Glaciimonas sp. PCH181: one gene and its partner. The protein of the gene in region 1 interacts with the protein of each later gene in a pairwise test. Links are inferred from orthologs where the notes say so. Each region holds a gene or a part of one and is shown on either strand. Other genes may lie near its edges. The genes, in order: pheT and secD.

Region 1 (7,653 bases):
CCCTCTTATTTCCCGTTTACCGAACCTTCCGCTGAGATCGATATTGCCTTTGGCAGCGGTCCGCTCAAAGGTAAATGGCTAGAAGTTTCCGGTGCCGGTCAGGTACATCCAAGTGTCGTGCGCAATATGGGCCTTGATCCTGAGCAGTACATTGGTTTTGCGTTCGGCTCCGGCCTCGAACGCCTGACGATGCTGCGCTATGGCATCAACGACTTGCGTCTCTTCTACGAAGGCGATTTGCGCTTTTTAAAGCAATTTAATTAAAGCTGGTCACCCAAGATGTCTCGGATCATGCGCCTTATTTACGACGCGCAACTGATCCGAGTCTTCCCTGATAGTTTTTGAAGGTTTACCCTATGCAATTCTCTGAAAGCTGGCTGCGTACCATGGTCGATCCGAAGATGACTTCGGACGAACTATCCCATTTGCTGACAATGTCTGGCCTTGAAGTGGAAGAGATCGCGCCCGTCGCGCCACCATTCACGCAGATCGTCGTCGGCCACGTGCTTGAGATCGGCAAACACCCGAACGCTGACCGGCTCAATGTCTGTCAGGTGGACGTTGGCACAGGGACACATTTAACGATCGTATGCGGCGCTGCGAATGTGCGCGCCGGTCTTAAAGTGCCGTGCGCAATGGTGGGCGCGATCCTGCCACCGGGCGCAGACGGTAAGCCTTTCGAGATCAAAATAGGCGAGTTGCGCGGCGTAGAATCGCAAGGCATGCTGTGTTCCGCCCGCGAATTAAAGCTGTCCGAGGATCATGATGGGTTGCTGGAATTGGCCGATGATGCCCCAGTCGGCATGAATTTCCGTGATTATTATGAGTTAAACGATCTGAAATTTACGATCAAACTCACCCCAAATAAAGCTGATTGCCTGTCCGTTCTGGGCGTTGCGCGTGAAGTATCCGCTTTGACTGGTACGCCGCTCAAGCAGCCGACATTTGAAATCGTCAGCGCAAATATTGCTGACGCATTACCGGTCAAAATTTCCGCCCCTGACTTATGCGGCCGTTTTTCAGGTCGTATTATTCGCGGTCTGAATGCCAAAGCTGCGACACCGCAATGGATGAAGCAGCGTCTGGAGCGCAGCGGTCAGCGTTCGATTTCAGCACTGGTGGATATCTCCAACTATGTGATGCTGGAATTGGGACGACCGACCCACGTATTCGATCTGGATAAAATCCATGGCAGCCTCGATGTGCGTTGGGGCAAAACCGGCGAATCGCTAAAACTGTTAAACGGCAACACCGTCAGCGTTGATGAGTGGATCGGTGTGATTGCCGACGAACAGCAGATTGAGTCGCTGGCGGGCATCATGGGCGGCGATGCGACAGCTGTATCGCTCGATACACAAAATATTTATCTGGAAGCCGCATTTTGGTTTCCGCAAGCGATTCAAGGCCGTGCACGTCGCTTCAATTTTTCGACCGATGCTGGCCATCGCTTTGAGCGTGGCGTTGATTTCGCTACCAACGTTGAACATCTCGAACGCATCACCGCGCTATTAATCGATATCTGCGGCAATGCAGATACCAAGATCGGCCCTATCGACGATCAGCAGGTTAATTTGCCGCAGCGATTGCCAGTGACTATCCGCACCGCACGCGCCGTCAAAGTCATCGGTGTGCCGCTGACAGATGCATTGATTGCCGACATCTTTACGCGTCTTGGTTTGACTTTCTCGCAAGAGCCGGGTGTATTTCAGGTGACGCCACCATCGTATCGCTTCGATATTGAAATTGAAGAAGATCTGATTGAAGAAATCGTTCGCGTGTACGGATTTGAAAACATCCCTGCATTGCCGCCAGTTGCGCCAAACACGATGTTTATTGCGCCGGAAAATACGCGCTCGTTGTTCGCCATTAGTCATAAACTAGCCGCGCTAGATTATCAGGAAGTGATCAACTACAGTTTTGTCGAAGAAGCGTGGGAAGTTGACTTTGCCGCTAACGCGCAGCCGATTAAACTACTCAATCCTATTGCCAGCCAGATGAGCGTCATGCGTTCGTCGCTGGTCGGCAGCCTGGTCGCCAACGTTAAATACAACCTGAATCGCAAGGTTAGTCGGGTACGGATTTTCGAGGCCGGTACGGTATTCTCGCGCAATCCAGACGTGCAAGATGGCCCACTATCGGTAGCAGGTTTCGATCAGCCTAAACACGTTGCCGGATTAGCCTACGGACCGTATGCCGAAGAGCAATGGGGCCAACCTGGCCGGGCGGTGGATTTCTTTGATGTCAAGGCGGATCTTGAGGCGCTGTTTGCGCCAATAACATTGCGCTTTGCCAAAACAGAGCATCCGGCATTGCATCCGGGCCGCGCAGCGCAAGTACTGCTAGACGGCAAAGTAGTCGGTTTTATTGGCGAGCTACATCCGCGCTTGCAGCAGAAGTATGAGCTGCCTTTGGCACCGGTCGTATTCGAAGTTACCGCAGATGCTTTGCAACAACGCGCGATACCAAAATACGCCGAACTATCAAAATTTCCAGCCGTCGTCCGTGATCTTGCTGTGGTGGTGAAACAGGGTGTTCCAGCGCAAGATTTACTGGATATTTTTGCCGCCGAGAAGCGTACTAACAATGCTTGCCGAATTCTGCAAGCCTTTGTTTTATTTGATGAATATCACGGCAAGGGACTGGAAAATGACGAAAAAAGTCTTGCTTTCCGATTTACCTTGCAAGATACTGAAAATACCCTGCAAGACGACACCGTGGAAGCTGCTATGACCGCTTTGATTGCTGCAGTCAGCAAACTTGATGGTGCGAAACTGCGTACCTGAACAGACTCGGCAGACGCGGAAATTGTTAAAAAAATAAATTAGTGGAATGCCGCGCCGACTTTATTTACGTCGGCGCAGCGGGTGGTTTCATCAGTTGTTGGAACACGACTAAGCGTTGCGTCGATTGGATAGCACCACACGATGCAATGACACGTAAAACAGGGTAATAAACAGAATGAACGCAGAATGAGCGATATGCAGGCAGTCGAGTTTGAGTCCGTTCTGGACGCCGATCTGAATCGAGCGATGCGCGAGGCACAGGCACGTTCGCAGGCCGAAAAAGATTTACCAACATTGACCAAAGCAGAGTTGGCGGAACTCTTGTTTGAACAAGTCGGTCTCAACAAGCGCGAAGCCAAAGATATGGTCGAAACTTTTTTCGACGAAATGCGCAATGCGCTGGAACGTGGCGAGGCCGTGAAGTTATCCGGCTTTGGCAATTTTCAGTTGCGTGACAAACCACAGCGGCCAGGTCGCAATCCAAAAACAGGTGAGGAAATCCCTATTACAGCCCGTCGCGTAGTAACGTTTCATGCCAGCCAAAAGCTGAAGGGCATGGTCGAGGCTACCTCTCAACAACCTTTTTCCCTCTCCCTTTAAGCTAATCCATGAATGATCGTATTAGTAAGTCTGAGGTTATCGTCCTACCGCCGATTCCTGCAAAGCGTTATTTCACCATTGGTGAAGTGAGCGAATTGTGTGGTGTGAAGCCGCACGTTTTACGCTACTGGGAGCAAGAGTTTACGCAGCTTAAGCCGGTCAAACGACGCGGCAATCGGCGCTATTATCAGCATCACGAAGTATTGTTGATCCGTCGCATCCGGGAACTGTTATACGAGCAAGGTTTTACCATCAGCGGTGCGCGCAATAAGCTTGACGGTCGCTTGGCGCAAGCTGAAAAAGATTCGATGGCGGCAGCGGCAGAGGCGGCCCAAAACAAGATTAATTTGATTGAAGTGCGTCATGAGTTAGAGCAGATTCTGGCGTTGCTGACAATTGCACCTGAAGCGAAAACGGTTGCGGCCACTAAATAGTTATTATTCAGTAGCAACCAAGAGGCAATAATCACTAGCACTAGATCGCGCGGGTTAGCGGCCGGGAATAGGCATAGTCTTGCTGCGATCGCCATAGATCGTTATAGCGTGTCTTACCCGCCGTGAGCGACAATCATGCGCGCTCTACTTATTTTACAAACAGCCTCACATTCGGCTTAGAAACTGCCCATCATGCTCAGCGATCCACGCTTCCCAAATCTTTTTATCCTTAATCATCCGCTGATTCAGCACAAGCTGACGCACATGCGCAGCAAGGAAACCTCCACGCGGACTTTCCGCCAGCTACTGCGCGAAATTACCCAGTTAATGGGTTATGAAATCACCCGTGATTTACCGCTCACCACGCAACGCATCGATACCCCGATTCAAAGCATGGATGCGCCCGTAATCGCAGGCCGCAAGTTGGCTGTGGTGCCAGTATTGCGTGCCGGTATCGGCATGAGTGATGGCCTGCTGGATCTGGTGCCATCGGCGCGGGTAGGGCATATCGGCGTATATCGCGATCCCACTACATTAGAGCCAGTCGAATATCTGGTACGCCTGCCAGATCTGGCTGAGCGCACATTTATTCTCTGCGATCCGATGGTTGCTACCGGCAATTCAGCTGTTTACGCCGTCAATGTCCTCAAGCAACGTGGCGTCACCGACGCGCAGATTATTTTCCTGGCGTTGGTTGCTGCACCGGAAGGCGTGCAAGTATTCCAGGATGCGCATCCAGGCGTTAAGTTATATGTTGCCAGCCTGGATTCGCATCTTGATGAGCACGCCTATATTGTTCCTGGTTTAGGCGATGCCGGTGACCGGATTTTCGGTACAAAATAGTTTTTGAAGATTTACCCGCCGCATCATTCTTTGCGGTGCAATACAGAAACAGCAAAAAACAGCAAGAAAGAACAGGAAACAGCAGGAAACAGCGCGTGACTACAAAACAATCGTAGTGCGCGCTTTTTTATGCAGCGCGAAATCACGTTGTCGCATTAATCCAAATGAAGCCGAATACCCGCAGAGACCACATTATTCAATTTGCCTGCCTGACCGAATTGCGCATCATAGTTTGCAAACCAGCCTAAGCGTTTGGTGATATCGGTTGCTATGCCAATACCAACCCAACCGGTGTTGCGCGCCATGCCGATACCTTTTACCTGAAAACCAGTCGTTGGCGCACCGGTGTAATTGGCATCGAAATCAAGTTTTCCGCTGCCAAAAGCATGCTGCCAGGCGGCGTACATCTGCACATAACTTTTACCGGCGAATGATGTAAATGTCGAGTTTGCACGCAGACCCAAGGTACTGGCAACTTGCTGATAAGACTGATTTTTAGCGGTCAAGCCGAACGCGCTACCCGATTCAGTAAAGCTGCCACGATTGACGCGATCATACGAAACGCCTGCAAACGGTGTCATGCTGATGTTGCCAGAAAGTGCCTGATCGAACCCTGTTTCCAGATACGCCGATAACACTTTGTCGTTGTGACGTGCATCTAATGTATCGGTTGTCGATCCCATCATCACGCTACGATTAACGCGGCTATTGACGGTGGCGATACCACCGCGACCACTGACATACACATCGGTGCTGCCGACCTCAAATGCGTGACGTCCGTAGACCGAAACACCAACGCTCTGACTTTTTGATTGACCGCCGAAACGGTTAAAGTGAGCCGTGCTGTCCGAATAAGCCAAGGCCGCACCGATCACTGTTTTTTCATTCAGATGCGTATCTACACCAAACTGACCGCCTGCCAGCGATGTATTCGCACCGGCAAAACCATCTTGCGCCAACTTACCTGAACTACCGATCACACTAGTCCATAAACCGTGTTTTGCCGTCGAACCAGTATTGTTGCCGAATTGCGCCAGTCGGTTCGATAAATCACGATTCACTGCTTGCGACTGCTGAAACGTCAGCGCTTGTGCAGAACCGTGGATCTGGCCTGAAAGGCTATCGATCACGTCCGCAACGTTCGCTGTTGTCGTATTTTGCAGCTCTGCAGCGGCGCGCATAAACGTCGCTTGTGTACCCTCAGTATTTCCTGCCGTGGCCAGCGTATCCGCCACTTGCATTGCTTGTTCCAGATTTTCAGCCGAGTTCATGCGTGTTGCATCGCCGCCGAAAGACTGCTCTGCCATGTCGCGCATATTTTTACGCTGAATCGTCAGATCGACCTGATTTTTTGTGTATTCAAAGCCTGTATTTAACAATGCAATGTTGCTATCTTTGCCCGCAAAAGAGGCGTCTTCAAACGTACCGATTACGCCGCCGTTTGCCTGCAGTATCGTATCTTTTGTTCCTTGCGCAGTAACAAAACTGGCCGCCTGGCCTGTACGTGGATGCATTATTAAGCTTGATTCATCCAGTGTTGCAGTTCCACCGATAGTCAACGGCGCGCCAATGTGTTTGTTCAGCGTTGCACCTGCATCTACCGCATAATTTCCAGCAATCGTCATCCCTTTACCTGCGACTGTCATCGTGCCCGAATTTTGTACATTGCCACCGATCTTGCCATTGTCGGCACGCAGCGTGGCGAACGATGCGACTGTGACACCGGCGCGTACTGAGCCAGTGATATTCAATTCGCCATATTGCACATGATTCTCACCGGTATAAGTATTTGCACCGGATAAGGTCAAGCTGCCGTTACCATCTTTGAACAGGCCTGCGTTGCCAGCGATGTCGTTACTGAACGTGTAGGCATTGTCATCGCTGCCCAAATCTGCAATAAAATCACCAGCCAGCGTTAATTTCTTATCAAATAAAGACGGTCCTTTTACGGCTTTGCTGGCGTCTAATACACCCCAGCCATATGTGTTGCGATCTTCCTGACGCGTTGCCGTCGATAAAATTGTCTGACGCAAGGTACTGGCATTCATCCACGGATAGGCTTGCTGCACCAACGCCGCAGCGGCGCTGACTGCTGGCGCGGCAAATGAGGTGCCGTCCATTCTTTTTCCAGCTACTTTTGACTGAAAGTCTCCTGGAGCGGCTAAACACCAGTTTTGTGCAACGCCGCAACGATTAACGCCTTCAGCAAATTCCCCCGCCTTGCCATACATGCCGTCGATGGCGTTGACCGACGTTACCGCAAGCCAGCGTTCTTCTAGTTCTGGCGACCAGTAAGGCAGACCGGCGTTGACTGTCGGATTCGCTTGATTTGAATTTCCTGTTGCGAAAACGAATAAGAGATCTTCGCCGGTATTCGGCATGCCGACATAAGACCATTTCTCCGTCGTATCTTTTGGTTTTGTCGAGATGTCGCCGGAACCCAGCGATATATTAACGATGCGCACATCTTTAGCTGCCAGATCCGCAAACATCTTTCGCGTCAGCATAGAACGCTTTTGTGGTTCATCTACTCCGGCTGCGGCACCAATCATTTCAACCTGCGGTGCCACGCCTGAAGTGCGACCGCCCAATATTTCAGCCACTACCGCGCCATGCTGACTGCCATTACCTTTACCGCCGTTTTGATAAAAAGTTTTTTCGGTAAGACCAGCCAACTCCGAATGCGATGAATTGAAATCACCATCGACAATCCCGACCTTCACACCTTTTCCAGTCAGGCCATTTGCATGTGCTTGCTTTACTTTAAAAGGATCGTCTGTATTAAACGCGCCGGGCTTTTGCGGCTTAACTGGCTTTGGGGTAATAACCGGCGTCGTAGATTTGTCTGGATTGATTACCGTGCCAATTATTGGCGTAATGACTGTTGGCTGGGTAGAGATCACACCCGGCGTGCCTGGATTATTTGCACCGCTTCCACCGCCACCACCACCGCAGCCGATCAGAAGAACAGAAATGGCGATACATGATGCATT
Region 2 (12,987 bases), 760 kb from region 1 along the record:
TGCGCGGCTTGAACAAGTTGGAAGTGAATCCATCGCGTTTAGCCGAAGATCTGGATGCAACTTGGGAAGTATTGGCAGAGCCGGTGCAGACCGTGATGCGCCGTTACGGTATCGAAAATCCGTACGAGCAATTGAAAGAACTGACACGTGGCAAAGGCATTTCCAAAGATGCACTGCGCGCGTTCATTCTGAACCTGGCGATTCCGCAAGACGCGAAAGATCTTTTGTTGGCAATGACCCCTGCAAACTACATCGGCTATGCGGCTGATCTGGCTAAGAAAATCTAAGCACGTTTTTTAAGCACCATGCAAAAATGGCTACCGTTTTCGGTAGCCATTTTTTTTGCTCTCACTGAAGCAGACTTCAGATCACCGGCGCTAACGGTATTTCTGCTGCACCCATCCAGCCTTCGATTGCAGCCAAGTGCCACTTTCCGGCCCCCAGCAATACCAGTTCCTGCGCATGAAATACCGCCAGACTGCTGCGATGTCCTACGCTGACCAAAATAACTTGTGGCAGCGATTCGCGCACCAATTGATACATCGCATGTTCCATTCCTTCATCCATCGCCGAACTCGCTTCATCCAGGAACAACACTTGCGGGCGGCGCAGCAACACGCGGCCAATTGCCAGCCGTTGCTGTTCGCCTAGCGATAAAATATTGCTCCAATCGGCTTCATCGTCCAGCCTCGGGATCAAATGCGCTAGCTGACATTTGCGCAGCACGTCAGCGGCGTCATCATCATTGGTCTGGGCAACGCTGGGATAAAGCAAAGCGGTACGTAGCGTGCCCAAAGGCAAATAGGGTTTTTGCGGCAAGAACAACGCGTGCTGGGAATCTGGGCGCACGATGCTGCCGTCGACATAAGGCCATAAACCGGAAACAGCGCGCAGCAATGTCGTCTTACCAACACCTGAACGACCTCGGATGAGCAGCGATGCCGCGGGTGCCAGATGCAGATTCAAGTTCTCAACCAGCATGGTCTGTGCCGGGCTTTTCACCGTCAGTCCATTCACTTCGAACGCATTTTGCTGATAACCAATCTGCGCGCCCGGTAATTTTGCCGCCGCATCAATTGAATCGAGATAGCCGGTCAGACGATTCATGGTGGCGCGGTAACTGGCAAAATCATCGTAAGCGTTACGGAAAAACGATAGCGCGTCCTGCACCTGACCAAAGGCCTGCGCCGTTTGCATCATGTCGCCCAGCGTAATTTGCTTACTAAAAAAACGCGGTGCTTGAATAATTAAAGGAAATACTACGGCGACCTGGCTGACTACCAAATTCAGCCCCTGGAATTTGAGTGATCGCGAGACAATCGCCCACATATTCGCAATCAGGCTGCTAAATCTTGCTGCCAACGTGCCGCGCTCGACGCTTTCTCCCCGAAAAAAGGCAATACTTTCGGCGTATTCGCGGATGCGTACCAAGGCATAACGAAAGTCCGCATTGAATTTTTCGCTCAAGAAAGATAAGCGCATCAATGGGTGACCGACTTTGATAGCAAAAATCGTCGCAATCAATACGTAGATGTACACAAGAAATACCATTGCACGTGGTATCTCCATACCGAACATGGCCAACGCGCCTGACAAACCCCAGAGGATGAAACTGAACGAGAATAAAGACACCACTGAATCCAGCACGCCCATCGACAGCGCCAGCGAACTGGCGACAAATGACTCGACATCCTGCTGGATACGTTGATCGGGGTTATCGATTTTTTGAGCGACAAACTGGGTGCGGTGATAGGCTTGATTGGCAAACCAGCGATCGACTAAATTGTTGGTAAGCCAGACCCGCCAATGAATCAAAAATGCCTGCCGAACGTAAAAATTTACCAAGACACGGAAGACATGGATCGTCGCCAGCACCGAAAATATGATGACCATGGTCCAAAATGCTTTGGCATCGAGCTTTTGCAAAGCGCTGTAAAGACCATTACTCCAAAATGAAAACAAGACATTCATGCGGACCGAAAACAGTGTCAGGAAAACAATCACCGCTAACCAGAACAATGGCCACTTGCTGCGGCCCGGTCTGAAAAAATCCCAGGTCAGACGGCCGAATTGACGGCCCCACACAGTAAAGCGCGACAACAACCAGACAATCAGGCTTACGCAAACAATGCTGATAATGAAAGCTTTCCCTAACCAGATCAAGCTCAGCAGCACTTCGTTATTCCAATCCATCTTTACTCCTGCCCAAGTTTTCGGAAATGACACATTACGATTGATAATCGTCCAAAGCTATCAGGAAAATACACGAGCAAGCGGCACAATTTATGCCGCCGTCCGGCCTGAAGAGACTGACTGCCAGCAATTATGGCGGTTTAACGTTTCTTTTGCTTCAGGCTACGATAGAGCGAATGCGATAGACGCATCGGCGTGCTCCGGCAAACAAATGCTCCTCTCTACTCACCTCAGCGCCACCGCCCACAACTTCTTGAAATAGCTCGAGTTCGGACCGACAAAAGCCCTGACAAGTTCTTGCGGCTGCGCAAATAGGGCAATGATCTTCTATCAGCAACCAATCTGCGCCATCGCGTTCAACCGTTGCCATATAGCCCTCGGCCTCGCGTAGCGAAGCCAATTTCGCTAGTCTGTCCTCCACTGCCGTCAGTCCTTCGCAGGCTTGAAAATAAGTTACCCGCAGCGTATCTTCGCGCTGACTAATCAGTTTTTCCAAGCCACTCTCGCCAAATAATTGCCTGACTGAGCCAATCAGATCGACCGTCAATTGCGCGTGCGTATCGGGAAAACGGGCATGGCCAGTGGCGGTCAGCACCCAATTTTGGCGCGGTCGCCCAGCGCCTGAAGAGGCCTCTTGCAAACCGGCAACCAAATGACCGGAGAACAGTTTCTGCATTTGCAGACGCGCGGCTTCAACCGTGATGTCAAGTTCTTGCGCAAGGGTCGCGGTCGAAGCGGCGCCTTTGGTCTTCAGACGCAAAAGAATACGGTCGGCGGTAGATTGCGCTTCGCTATTATCCAAGTTATTTCTTGTATATTCCATTTTTCGGCTTTACACTCCGCAATATCCAACTAATTTCTTGGATATTAAAGCCGATTAATGCAATTGTCGAGGTGCACTTGAAGACCCTATCCACCGCCGCTCCCACTTGGGGAGATTTACTCGCCGGTCGCAATGCTTTGCGCGCCATCGCACTGACCGGCGGCGTCGCTCTGCACGCCATTAATGTTCACATTGTGACCACGATATTGCCATCGGTCGTGCGCGATATCGGAGGGCTGCCTTATTACGCCTGGAACACCACGCTGTTTATAGTCGCCTCGATTCTTGGCTCCACGCTCTCCACAAAATTGATCGATATATTCCAGCCACGCGCTGCCTATTTATGCGCACTGACATTGTTTTCCATCGGTACGATAGGCTGCGCGACGGCCCCGACAATGGCATGGTTATTAGTCGGCCGTAGCGTTCAGGGCTTGGGGGGCGGAATTCTGGCAGCTCTCAGCTATGCGTTGATCAGGATCGTATTTGAGCAGCGCTTATGGTCGCGAGCGGTGGCGCTAGTTTCGGGCATGTGGGGCATTGCGACGCTATTCGGACCTGCGGTGGGTGGCCTATTTGCCCAAACCGGCAACTGGCGGCTGGCATTCTGGGTGCTATTACCAATCGCAGCGTTGCAAGCCGTGATCGTTAGCAGTCAACTCGATAGTCGTCAGGATAACGCGGCAGACCGCGGAACGCTGCGAGTTCCCTTCGGTAAAATTTGCTTGCTGGCCGCATCGGTATTGGTGATCGCTATCGGCGACTTATTCACGCAAACGATAGGAAAAATCATCGGCGTCGCCATCGGTTTGGGCCTCGGCATTTTGTTGGCCTGGCTGGATCAGCGTGCAACAGTGCGGCTATTGCCCAGCGGCGCGTATTCGCTTCACTCGCCGCTGGGGGCCATTTTTGCGTGCGTCTGTCTGTTGATGATGGGTACCACGACTGAAATTTTTGTGCCCTACTTTCTGCAAGTAATTCATCTTCACACACCGCTAATGGCCGGTTATATGACCGCCGCCATGGCAGGTGGCTGGAGCATCGCATCGCTCATCAGCTCAAGTCGCAACGGTATCGCCGCTGATCGAATGATTCGCATTGGTCCTGTGTGCGTGGCGCTGGCGCTGATCGTGCTGGCAATCGTCATGCCAGAGCACGACCGTCTGCCGTTGGCATTAGAAACGACAATATTGGTCATCGCCTTAGCCGGAGTCGGCTTTGGCGTAGGACTCGGCTGGCCGCATTTGCTGACACGTGTCATGAAAGCCGCGCCGGTCGGAGAAGAAAATCTGGCCTCATCCGCCATCACGACGGTGCAACTGTATGCGATGGCTATCGGTGCGGCATTGGCTGGTCTGCTGGCAAATACCGCAGGGCTATCGACGCCGGGTGGATTACGTGGCGCAAGCAGTGCTGCATATTGGCTATTCGGCAGCTTTGCGATTGCGCCGATATTAGCCATTTGGCTAAGTCGCAGGATGCTACCTCCATCATTTCATTGATGACAAAAGTGGCCGCAAAACGATGGTCGCGCTAAACCTCTGAATAAAGCCAAGAAAAATAAACGGTCATTTAACATGTGTTAATCGCCATAAAAAAACCAGTCCGAAGACTGGTTTTTTTATCGACTGCGCTTAAACGACCGCGCCTTCTGTTTCATCTTTTTCCTTGATCGGCTTGATCAAGTCTTCACGCTTCACGCCTAGCCACATGGCAAGCGCTGCGGCGACGAACACCGAAGAATAAATACCGAACAAAATACCGATAGTCAGTGCCGCAGCAAAATAATGCAGGGTCGGGCCACCAAAGACCAGCATCGACAACACCATGATTTCAGTACTTCCGTGGGTAATAATAGTCCGGGAAATAGTGCTGGTAATCGCATGATTCAAGACATCCGGCGTCGCCATTTTTCCGAACTTGCGGTCCCGGAAAGTTTCACGTACCCGGTCAAATACCACGACCGATTCGTTCACCGAATAACCCAGTACCGCCAGCACCGCCGCCAATACCGTGAGTGAAAACTCCCACTGGAAGAACGCAAAAAATCCCAAAATAATCACCACGTCATGCAAGTTCGCGATAATCGCGGCAACCGCATATTTCCACTCAAAGCGAATCGCCAGGTACAGCATGATGCCGACCACAACGAACAGCAGCGCCATCAAACCATCGTGCGCCAACTCATCACCCACCTGCGGACCGACAAACTCATTCCGTTTCAATACAACATCAGGATCTTTAGCCTTCAGTGCATTCAAAACAGTTTCGCTTTGTTGCGATGAACTAACGCCTTTTTTAGCTGGCAAGCGGATCAAAACGTCTTGTGCAGTCCCAAAACTTTGAATCTGATTGTCGGTAAAACCGATATCCTCAACCGTTTTGCGGATGCCCTCAATATTCGCTGGCTGGCTATACGTGACCTCCATCACCGTACCGCCGGTGAACTCGATCGACAAATGCAGACCTTTATGAAAAAGGAAAAACACTGCCAAGACAAACGTCAGCGCCGACACCACATTCAAAATCAATGCGTGGCGCATAAACGGAATATCTTTTTTAATTCGGAAAAACTCCATCACATTCCTTTCGGTTCGACCTTGCCATTTTACTCATCCAGTTAAGGGTAAATATAAAATGGCAGTACGGTCATATCAACATCTATTTTTGCGGTTTTTTGGTCTGTTTAGCGCCTGTTATTAGCGCGCCATTCAGTCACTTTAAAAACCGGGTAATGGTCTTTTCAATCGTTATTCGCCGGGATGCCAGACTTTTCCAATCGACAAAGTCGTCAGTTTCTTGCGGCGGCCGTACCACAAATTAGCCAAGCCACGCGAGAAGAACACCGCCGAAAACATTGAAGTCAGAATACCCAGACAATGCACCACGGCAAAGCCGCGAATCGCACCGGAACCAAAAATCAGCAATGCGACACCGGCAATCAATGCCGTCACGTTGGAGTCAAGAATGGTATGCCACGCATGCTCAAAACCTAATGCAATTGCCGCCTGAGGAGAATTTCCCTTACGCAGTTCTTCACGTATCCGTTCATTCACCAGCACGTTCGCATCAATCGCCATACCCAGCGTCAGCGCGATCGCGGCGATACCGGGCAGCGTTAAAGTTGCCTGCAAAGTCGACAATACCGCTACTAGCAGCAACAGGTTGACCGACAATGCGATCACACTGAATGCACCGAACAGCAAGTAATAAGAAATCATGAATACTGAAACAACCAAAAAGCCATACAAGGTTGAATCAAAACCTTTTTTGATATTCTCAGCACCAAGTTGCGGTCCGATAGTACGTTCTTCGATGATTTCCATCGGTGCAGCCAGCGAACCGGCGCGCATCAGCAAGGCCAGATCAGCGGCGGCTTGCGGAGTACCCATGCCGGTAATCTGGAAGCTGGAACCCAATTCGCTTTGAATCGTTGCGACCGTCAGGACTTCGCCCTTGCCTTTTTCAAACAGCACGACAGCCATCGCTTTACCGACTTTATCGCGTGTGGCAGAGCGCATCTTACGACCGCCATCGCCGTTCAAATCGATGCTGACCGCTGGTTGGTGATTCTGGTCGAAAGACACCGAAGCGTTAGAGATATAGTCGCCGGTTAACACAGGATCTTTGTACAGGATGACCGGTGCATTCTTACCGACCTTGAACAGTTCGGAGCCAAATGGTACGGCGGCAGTTTCTTCAGTGCCACGCGTGACCGACTCATCGACCATGCGTACTTCCAGCGTCGCGGTACGACCAATGATGTCTTTAGCGCGCGAAACATCTTGCACACCTGGCAACTGCACAACGATGCGGTCTGCACCCTGACGTTGAATAATCGGCTCGGCAACACCTAATTCATTCACGCGTTTGGAGAGGGTCAGAATATTTTGCTGTACACCTTCATCGGTAGTTTTTTTCAATACGTCCGGCTTCAACGTGGCGATCAGCTTGATATCCCCGCCCGCCGGTCCGTCTGTCAGCGTCAGATCAGGCAATTGCCCTGATAACAAATCCCTGGCTTTGCTCAACGTATCTTGATCCGGGAAGCGCATCTCAATTGCGTCGCCGTTACGGTCGATGCCGCTATAGCGAATATCCTTGTCGCGCATAATGCTGCGGGCGCTCGATTGCAGGCCTTGAATACGCTTGTTTGCCACGGCCTTTACATCGACTTGCATCAGAAAATGCACACCGCCGCGCAAATCCAGCCCCAGAAACATCGGGAACGCATGGATGCTTTGCAGCCATTGCGGTGTGTTTGGGACCAAATTGAAGGCGACGACATAAGTCGGATCGGTAGGGTCGGTATTTAATTCTTTTTCCAGCAAGGCCTTAGCCTTGAACTGGGCATCGGTATCGGCGAAACGCGCACGTACAGAACCTTGCGGACCGGCGTCATCAAAAACGATACTGAGGGGCGCCAAATTGGCTTGCTGGAGGACTTGCTCCACCCGTCCGCTCAGCGCGCTGTCTACCTTCAGGGTAGATTTTCCGCTGCTGATTTGCACCGCAGGTGATTCGCCAAAAAAGTTCGGCAGTGTGTACAGCACGCCAAACAACAGCGCGAAGACGATCACAATATATTTCCAGAGGGGGTAGCGATTCATAGTGTTTCAGCGTTTTGTGTGAGTCCGCAACTTGCTACAAACTCTTACTTCTATAAATGGTGCCCGATGCTGACTGGGACGCTTGGTGAAATGGGACGTGCCGCATTTCAGGATCAACCCAAAAAAATACTGGCCGGCAACGGAGTTTGCTGGTTTTCATACCCAATAGCGAGACACCATTGGTAAAAACGATGATAAACCGGTGTATCTCGGCTAACGGCCATTTAACTTTTTTGCAGCTAATAAATAAGTACGACACCAACCTATGGACCTGATCATGTGAATAAAGCGCCCCAAGAGGCGCTTCTCGATCAGCGACCAAAGACGCCAATTACAGCGTCTTGATCGTGCCCTTAGGCAGCAATGTCGTTACTGCACTTTTTTGCAGAGTAACTTCAGTGCCACTAGCAATTTCCAGCGTGACATAACCGTCAGCAACTTTCGTTACTTTGCCCAATATGCCGCCAGCTGTAACGATTTCATCGCCCTTGCCCAGTGCATCCATCATGGATTTTTGCTCTTTTTGACGTTTCATCTGTGGACGAATCATCAGGAAATACAGTACAACAAACATCAAAATGATCGGCAGGAAGCTGGTCAGATTGCCACCAAGGCCAAAAGGGCCGGCAGAAGTTGTTGCGGCAGGCGCAGTCTGCGCATATGCAGTAGTAATGAACACTAGAATGCTCCAAAAAAGTGGTTGTTTTAAAATAACTTCGCATTTTAGCATTGGGCGGTGCAGGAATCGCATTCTGCTTATGCTTGGCGTGTCAATGGGGAAGTTTATTACTATAAAGCGATACTTTAATCTCAGACTCCGCGCGCCCGGTCCGCGTGGAACAGAGCCACAAAACTGGTAAAACGTTCCTCATCCAGCGCATTACGGATGTTTTGCATCAAATCCAGGTAGTAATGCAGGTTATGGATAGTATTCAGGCGGGCCCCGAGAATTTCACCGGTGCGATGCAAATGATGCAAATAAGCGCGGGAGAAATTCTTGCAGGCATAGCAACCGCAACTTTCATCCAGCGGCTGCGTATCTTCTTTATAGCGCGCATTTTTAATTTTCACGTCACCAAATCGTGTAAATAACCACCCATTACGCGCATTACGGGTCGGCATCACGCAGTCAAACATATCGACGCCATTCTGAACACCGGCGACCAAGTCCTCCGGCGTGCCGACCCCCATTAAATAATGTGGTTTGTTTGCCGGTAGTTTTGGCCCGATATATTCCAGCACGCGCATCATTTCTTCTTTTGGCTCGCCGACCGACAAACCGCCAATCGCAATGCCATTGAAATCCAGCGCATTCAAACCGGCCAGAGATTCTTCCCGTAAGTGTTCAAACATACCGCCCTGCACAATGCCGAACAAGGCATTTGGATTTTCGCCGCCCTTGAACTCATCTTGCGAGCGTTTGGCCCAGCGCAACGACATCCGCATCGACTCGGCGGCCTCAATCTGCGTCGCAGGACGACCGTCGATTTCATAGGGCGTGCATTCATCAAACTGCATCACAATGTCGGAATTCAAAACTTTCTGAATCTGCATCGACACTTCTGGTGATAAAAACAACTTATCGCCATTAATCGGTGACGAAAACTTTACGCCTTCCTCAGTAATCTTACGCATCGCTCCAAGAGAAAATACTTGAAACCCGCCGGAATCAGTCAGGATCGGCTTATCCCAACCCATGAATTTGTGTAAGCCGCCAAACTTCTTGACGACTTCGATACCCGGTCGCAGCCAAAGGTGAAAAGTGTTCCCTAAAATGATGTGCGCGTCGATTTCTTTCAGTTCCAGCGGCGACATGGCTTTCACCGAACCATACGTCCCGACGGGCATAAAGATTGGCGTCTCGACGATTCCGTGATTCAGCTTGACGCGGCCGCGGCGTGCTTTTCCTTCGGTTTTTAACAACGTAAATTCAAGCATAGAGATTCTTTAAATGTTTTTTTGAGTGGTCAGCAGCATGGCATCGCCATAACTGAAGAAACGATACTGTTGCACAATCGCGTGTGCATACGCTGCTTTGATCACGTCATAACCGGCAAAAGCCGAAACCAGCATCAGCAACGTCGATTTTGGCAGATGGAAATTGGTGATCAGACGATCCACCGTCTTAAAACGATAACCCGGCGTAATAAATAGCGCCGTATCCGCGCCGCCAGCCTGCAATTCGCCCGATTGCGATGCCGATTCCAGCGCCCGCAAGCTGGTCGTGCCCACCGCTACCACGCTCCTGCCAGCAGCCTTGGTTGCACGTATCGCCTCTACGGTCGCGACATCGATGGTGTACCACTCTGTATGCATTTTATGATCTGCGAGGTTTTCTGTGCGCACTGGCTGGAAGGTGCCCGCGCCGACGTGCAGCGTAACATAGGCAAAATTAATCCCTTTTTGACGCAAACGTTCGAGCAACGCCAGATCGAAATGCAAACCGGCTGTCGGGGCCGCTACCGCCCCCAACTCCTTTGCATAGACGGTCTGATAACGGGTTTCATCGAACGCATCCGCGGTGTGTTCGATATAGGGCGGCAACGGCAACCGACCGTGTGCCTCAATCAATTCGAACACGTCAGTCGGAAAAATCAGCGTGAAAAATTCGCCTACGCGCGGACCGACGGTGACATCGAAAGCCTCCGCCAGACGTATGTTGGTTCCCGTTGGCGGCGATTTTGATGCCCGCACCTGCGCGTGGACTGTACGATTATCGAGCACACGTTCAACCAGCACTTCGACGTTGCCGCCGGTGTCTTTCACACCGAAAAATCGTGCTTTTAACACCCGTGTATCGTTAAAAACCAGTAAATCGCCGGGCAACAATAGATCAACCACGTCGGTGAACTGACGATCAATCAACGCCGCGCCATTGGTATTATCAACATGCAATAAGCGCGAAGCGCTGCGCTCAGACAGCGGCAATTGGGCAATCAGTTCAGGTGGGAGCGTGAAATCGTAATCGGAAAGAGAATGCATACTTAACTAAGGCCAATAAATAATTAATAAAAAATCAAAACATGCGTTCAAGGCCAAATTTCAAGACTTCTCCACCTTACGCATGCAGCAAGTAGCCTTTACAATGGCAACCGAAAAGACTCTCTCGGAGTGCAGCGCCAACTATTACCGACTATCGGAATCGTTCATCAGCGCCGCATTTATCTCGAACAACCCGCTATTTTACGCCCAGCCGCTCCATTTACGGCCTATATGCCCGACCCAACGCGAAAATCAACTCCACCCAATAAGTCTGGCAAGGCCGTCAAAGCCCCGGCTGCAAGTCGTGAAACCAAGCTGGCACGGCTTGGCCTACGCACCGATATGGATCTGGTGCTGCATCTTCCGATGCGTTACGAAGACGAAACCGAAGTCGTGCCGATTCATCAGGGAAATATGATGGGGACCACGGTTGCGCAGGTAGAAGGCATCGTCACCAGCTGCGATATCCAATATCGACCGCGACGCCAGCTGGTGGTAACACTGGCCGACGATAGCGGTCAGCTAATGATGCGGTTTCTGAATTTTTACGGTAGCCAGACCAAACAATTGGCAGTCGGCACTCGGGTGCGCGCACGCGGTGAAATTCGGCATGGTTTTTTCGGTGCCGAGGTGGTCCATCCAACCTACAAGATCGTGCTTGAAGGGGCCCCGCTACCGAAGGCGTTGACCCCGGTTTATCCATCAGGCGAAGGATTATCGCAAATTTTCCTGCGCAAATCGATCGTCGATGCGATGCAAAAAATCGAATGGCGCGATACTTTGTCGCCAGCGCAGCTACAGACTTACCAATTAACGACTTTTGAGGCCGCGGTCCGACTGCTACATAATCCCCCGCCAGAGATCGATGAAGGCGCGCTGGAAGATCGTTCACATCCTGCATGGGTAAGGATGAAATTTGACGAATTACTGGCACAACAATTGTCATTGAAGCGCGCACAATTTGAGCGTCGGGCGCAAAATGCCCGTGCATTGCCGCTAGTGGGAAAATTGTCCAAGGCTTTTCTGAAGACCTTGCCGTTCAAACTGACTGGCGCGCAAGAACGTGTCATGGCAGAGATTCGGGCTGACATCAAAGAGTCATTTCCTATGCAGCGTTTGCTACAAGGCGATGTCGGCAGCGGCAAAACCGTGGTGGCGGCACTGGCGGCCGCGCAAGCGATCGACAGCGGGTTTCAAGCAGTGTTAATGGCACCGACCGAAATTCTGGCTGATCAGCATTTCCGTAAAATCGCGGCCTGGATGGCGCCATTGGGCATCAGCGTGGCGTGGCTTACGGGAAGCCTGAAAAAGAAAGAAAAACAGGCATCGCTAGAACGCATCGCCTCTGGACAAGCGCAATTGGTGATTGGTACGCATGCGTTGATTCAAGAGACGGTGCAATTTGCCAAGCTCGGTCTGGTAATTGTGGATGAGCAGCACCGTTTCGGCGTAGGCCAGCGCTTGACGCTACGACAAAAATCAGCAACCGAAAGCAATGGCGAGAGCGAACGTCACGGCGTCGCCTCTGACATCGTTCCCCATCAATTGATGATGAGCGCCACGCCGATCCCACGGACCCTGGCGATGACCTATTACGCCGATCTGGAAATCTCGGTGATCGACGAATTACCGCCAGGCCGCACGCCGATCGTCACTCGCAGCGTCGATCAGAATCGGCGCGATGAAGTCATTGAGCGGGTCCACGCGGCGGCACAAGAAGGACGCCAGGTATATTGGGTCTGCCCGCTGATCGAAGAGTCCGAAGCCTTACAATTACAAACTGCCACCGAGACTTACGCCATGCTGGTGGAAGCGCTGCCCGATTTGCAGGTCGGCCTGGTGCATGGACGTTTGAAACCGCTTGAAAAACAGGCCGTAATGGAGGCTTTCATCGCAGGCCAGATTCACGTACTGGTCGCCACCACGGTGATTGAAGTCGGCGTCGATGTGCCGAATGCCTCGCTGATGGTGATCGAACATGCCGAGCGTTTTGGCTTGTCGCAATTGCATCAATTACGCGGGCGGGTTGGACGTGGGACCGCTGCCAGCGTATGCTTGCTGCTGTATCAAAGTCCATTGGGCCTGATCGCCAAGCAACGCCTGATGACAATGCGAGAAACCACGGACGGTTTTGAAATTGCACGGCGTGATCTGGAAATACGCGGTCCCGGAGAATTTTTGGGCGCGCGCCAGTCAGGACAAGCGATGTTACGCTTCGCCGACTTGAGCACCGATCAATGGATAGTCGATCAGGCCAGTGCGCTAGCCGAACAGTTATTGCATCATCCAACGCCAGAAAACGTGACGACGGTAGAATGTCATCTGACACGCTGGCTGAATGGCCGGGAGGATTTTCTGAAGGTATAAGTGACAGAAAAA

Evidence for each region.
Region 2: the proteins of pheT (region 1) and secD interact in binary tests that used the Escherichia coli proteins (3 or more experiments, as listed by UniProt). The link is inferred for Glaciimonas sp. PCH181 from one-to-one orthologs.

The regions. Positions count from the first base shown.
Region 1 is NZ_PYFP01000001.1:2,021,066-2,028,718, reverse strand. What follows is about bases 1-3,069. They hold pheT (phenylalanine--tRNA ligase subunit beta), read left to right. Parts: upstream 1-356; coding sequence 357-2,783; downstream 2,784-3,069. Other genes in these bases: C7W93_RS09395 (integration host factor subunit alpha), read left to right, coding at 2,970-3,069; pheS (phenylalanine--tRNA ligase subunit alpha), read left to right, coding at 1-264. Outside these bases: more of C7W93_RS09395, read left to right, coding at 3,070-3,383; C7W93_RS09390 (MerR family transcriptional regulator), read left to right, coding at 3,392-3,817; upp (uracil phosphoribosyltransferase), read left to right, coding at 4,010-4,660; C7W93_RS09380 (autotransporter serine protease), read right to left, coding at 4,816-7,653.
Region 2 is NZ_PYFP01000001.1:2,778,082-2,791,068, forward strand. Bases 5,197-8,087 are described here. They hold secD (protein translocase subunit SecD), read right to left. Parts: upstream 7,627-8,087; coding sequence 5,767-7,626; downstream 5,197-5,766. Other genes in these bases: secF (protein translocase subunit SecF), read right to left, coding at 5,197-5,595; yajC (preprotein translocase subunit YajC), read right to left, coding at 7,958-8,087. Also shown: purB (adenylosuccinate lyase), read left to right, coding at 1-287; C7W93_RS12690 (ABC transporter ATP-binding protein/permease), read right to left, coding at 364-2,193; C7W93_RS12695 (metalloregulator ArsR/SmtB family transcription factor), read right to left, coding at 2,351-3,016; C7W93_RS12700 (MFS transporter), read left to right, coding at 3,094-4,518; more of secF, read right to left, coding at 4,651-5,196; more of yajC, read right to left, coding at 8,088-8,356; tRNA guanosine(34) transglycosylase Tgt, read right to left, coding at 8,437-9,564; tRNA preQ1(34) S-adenosylmethionine ribosyltransferase-isomerase QueA, read right to left, coding at 9,574-10,608; ATP-dependent DNA helicase RecG, read left to right, coding at 10,840-12,975. UniProt on the Escherichia coli protein: Part of the Sec protein translocase complex. Interacts with the SecYEG preprotein conducting channel. SecDF uses the proton motive force (PMF) to complete protein translocation after the ATP-dependent function of SecA.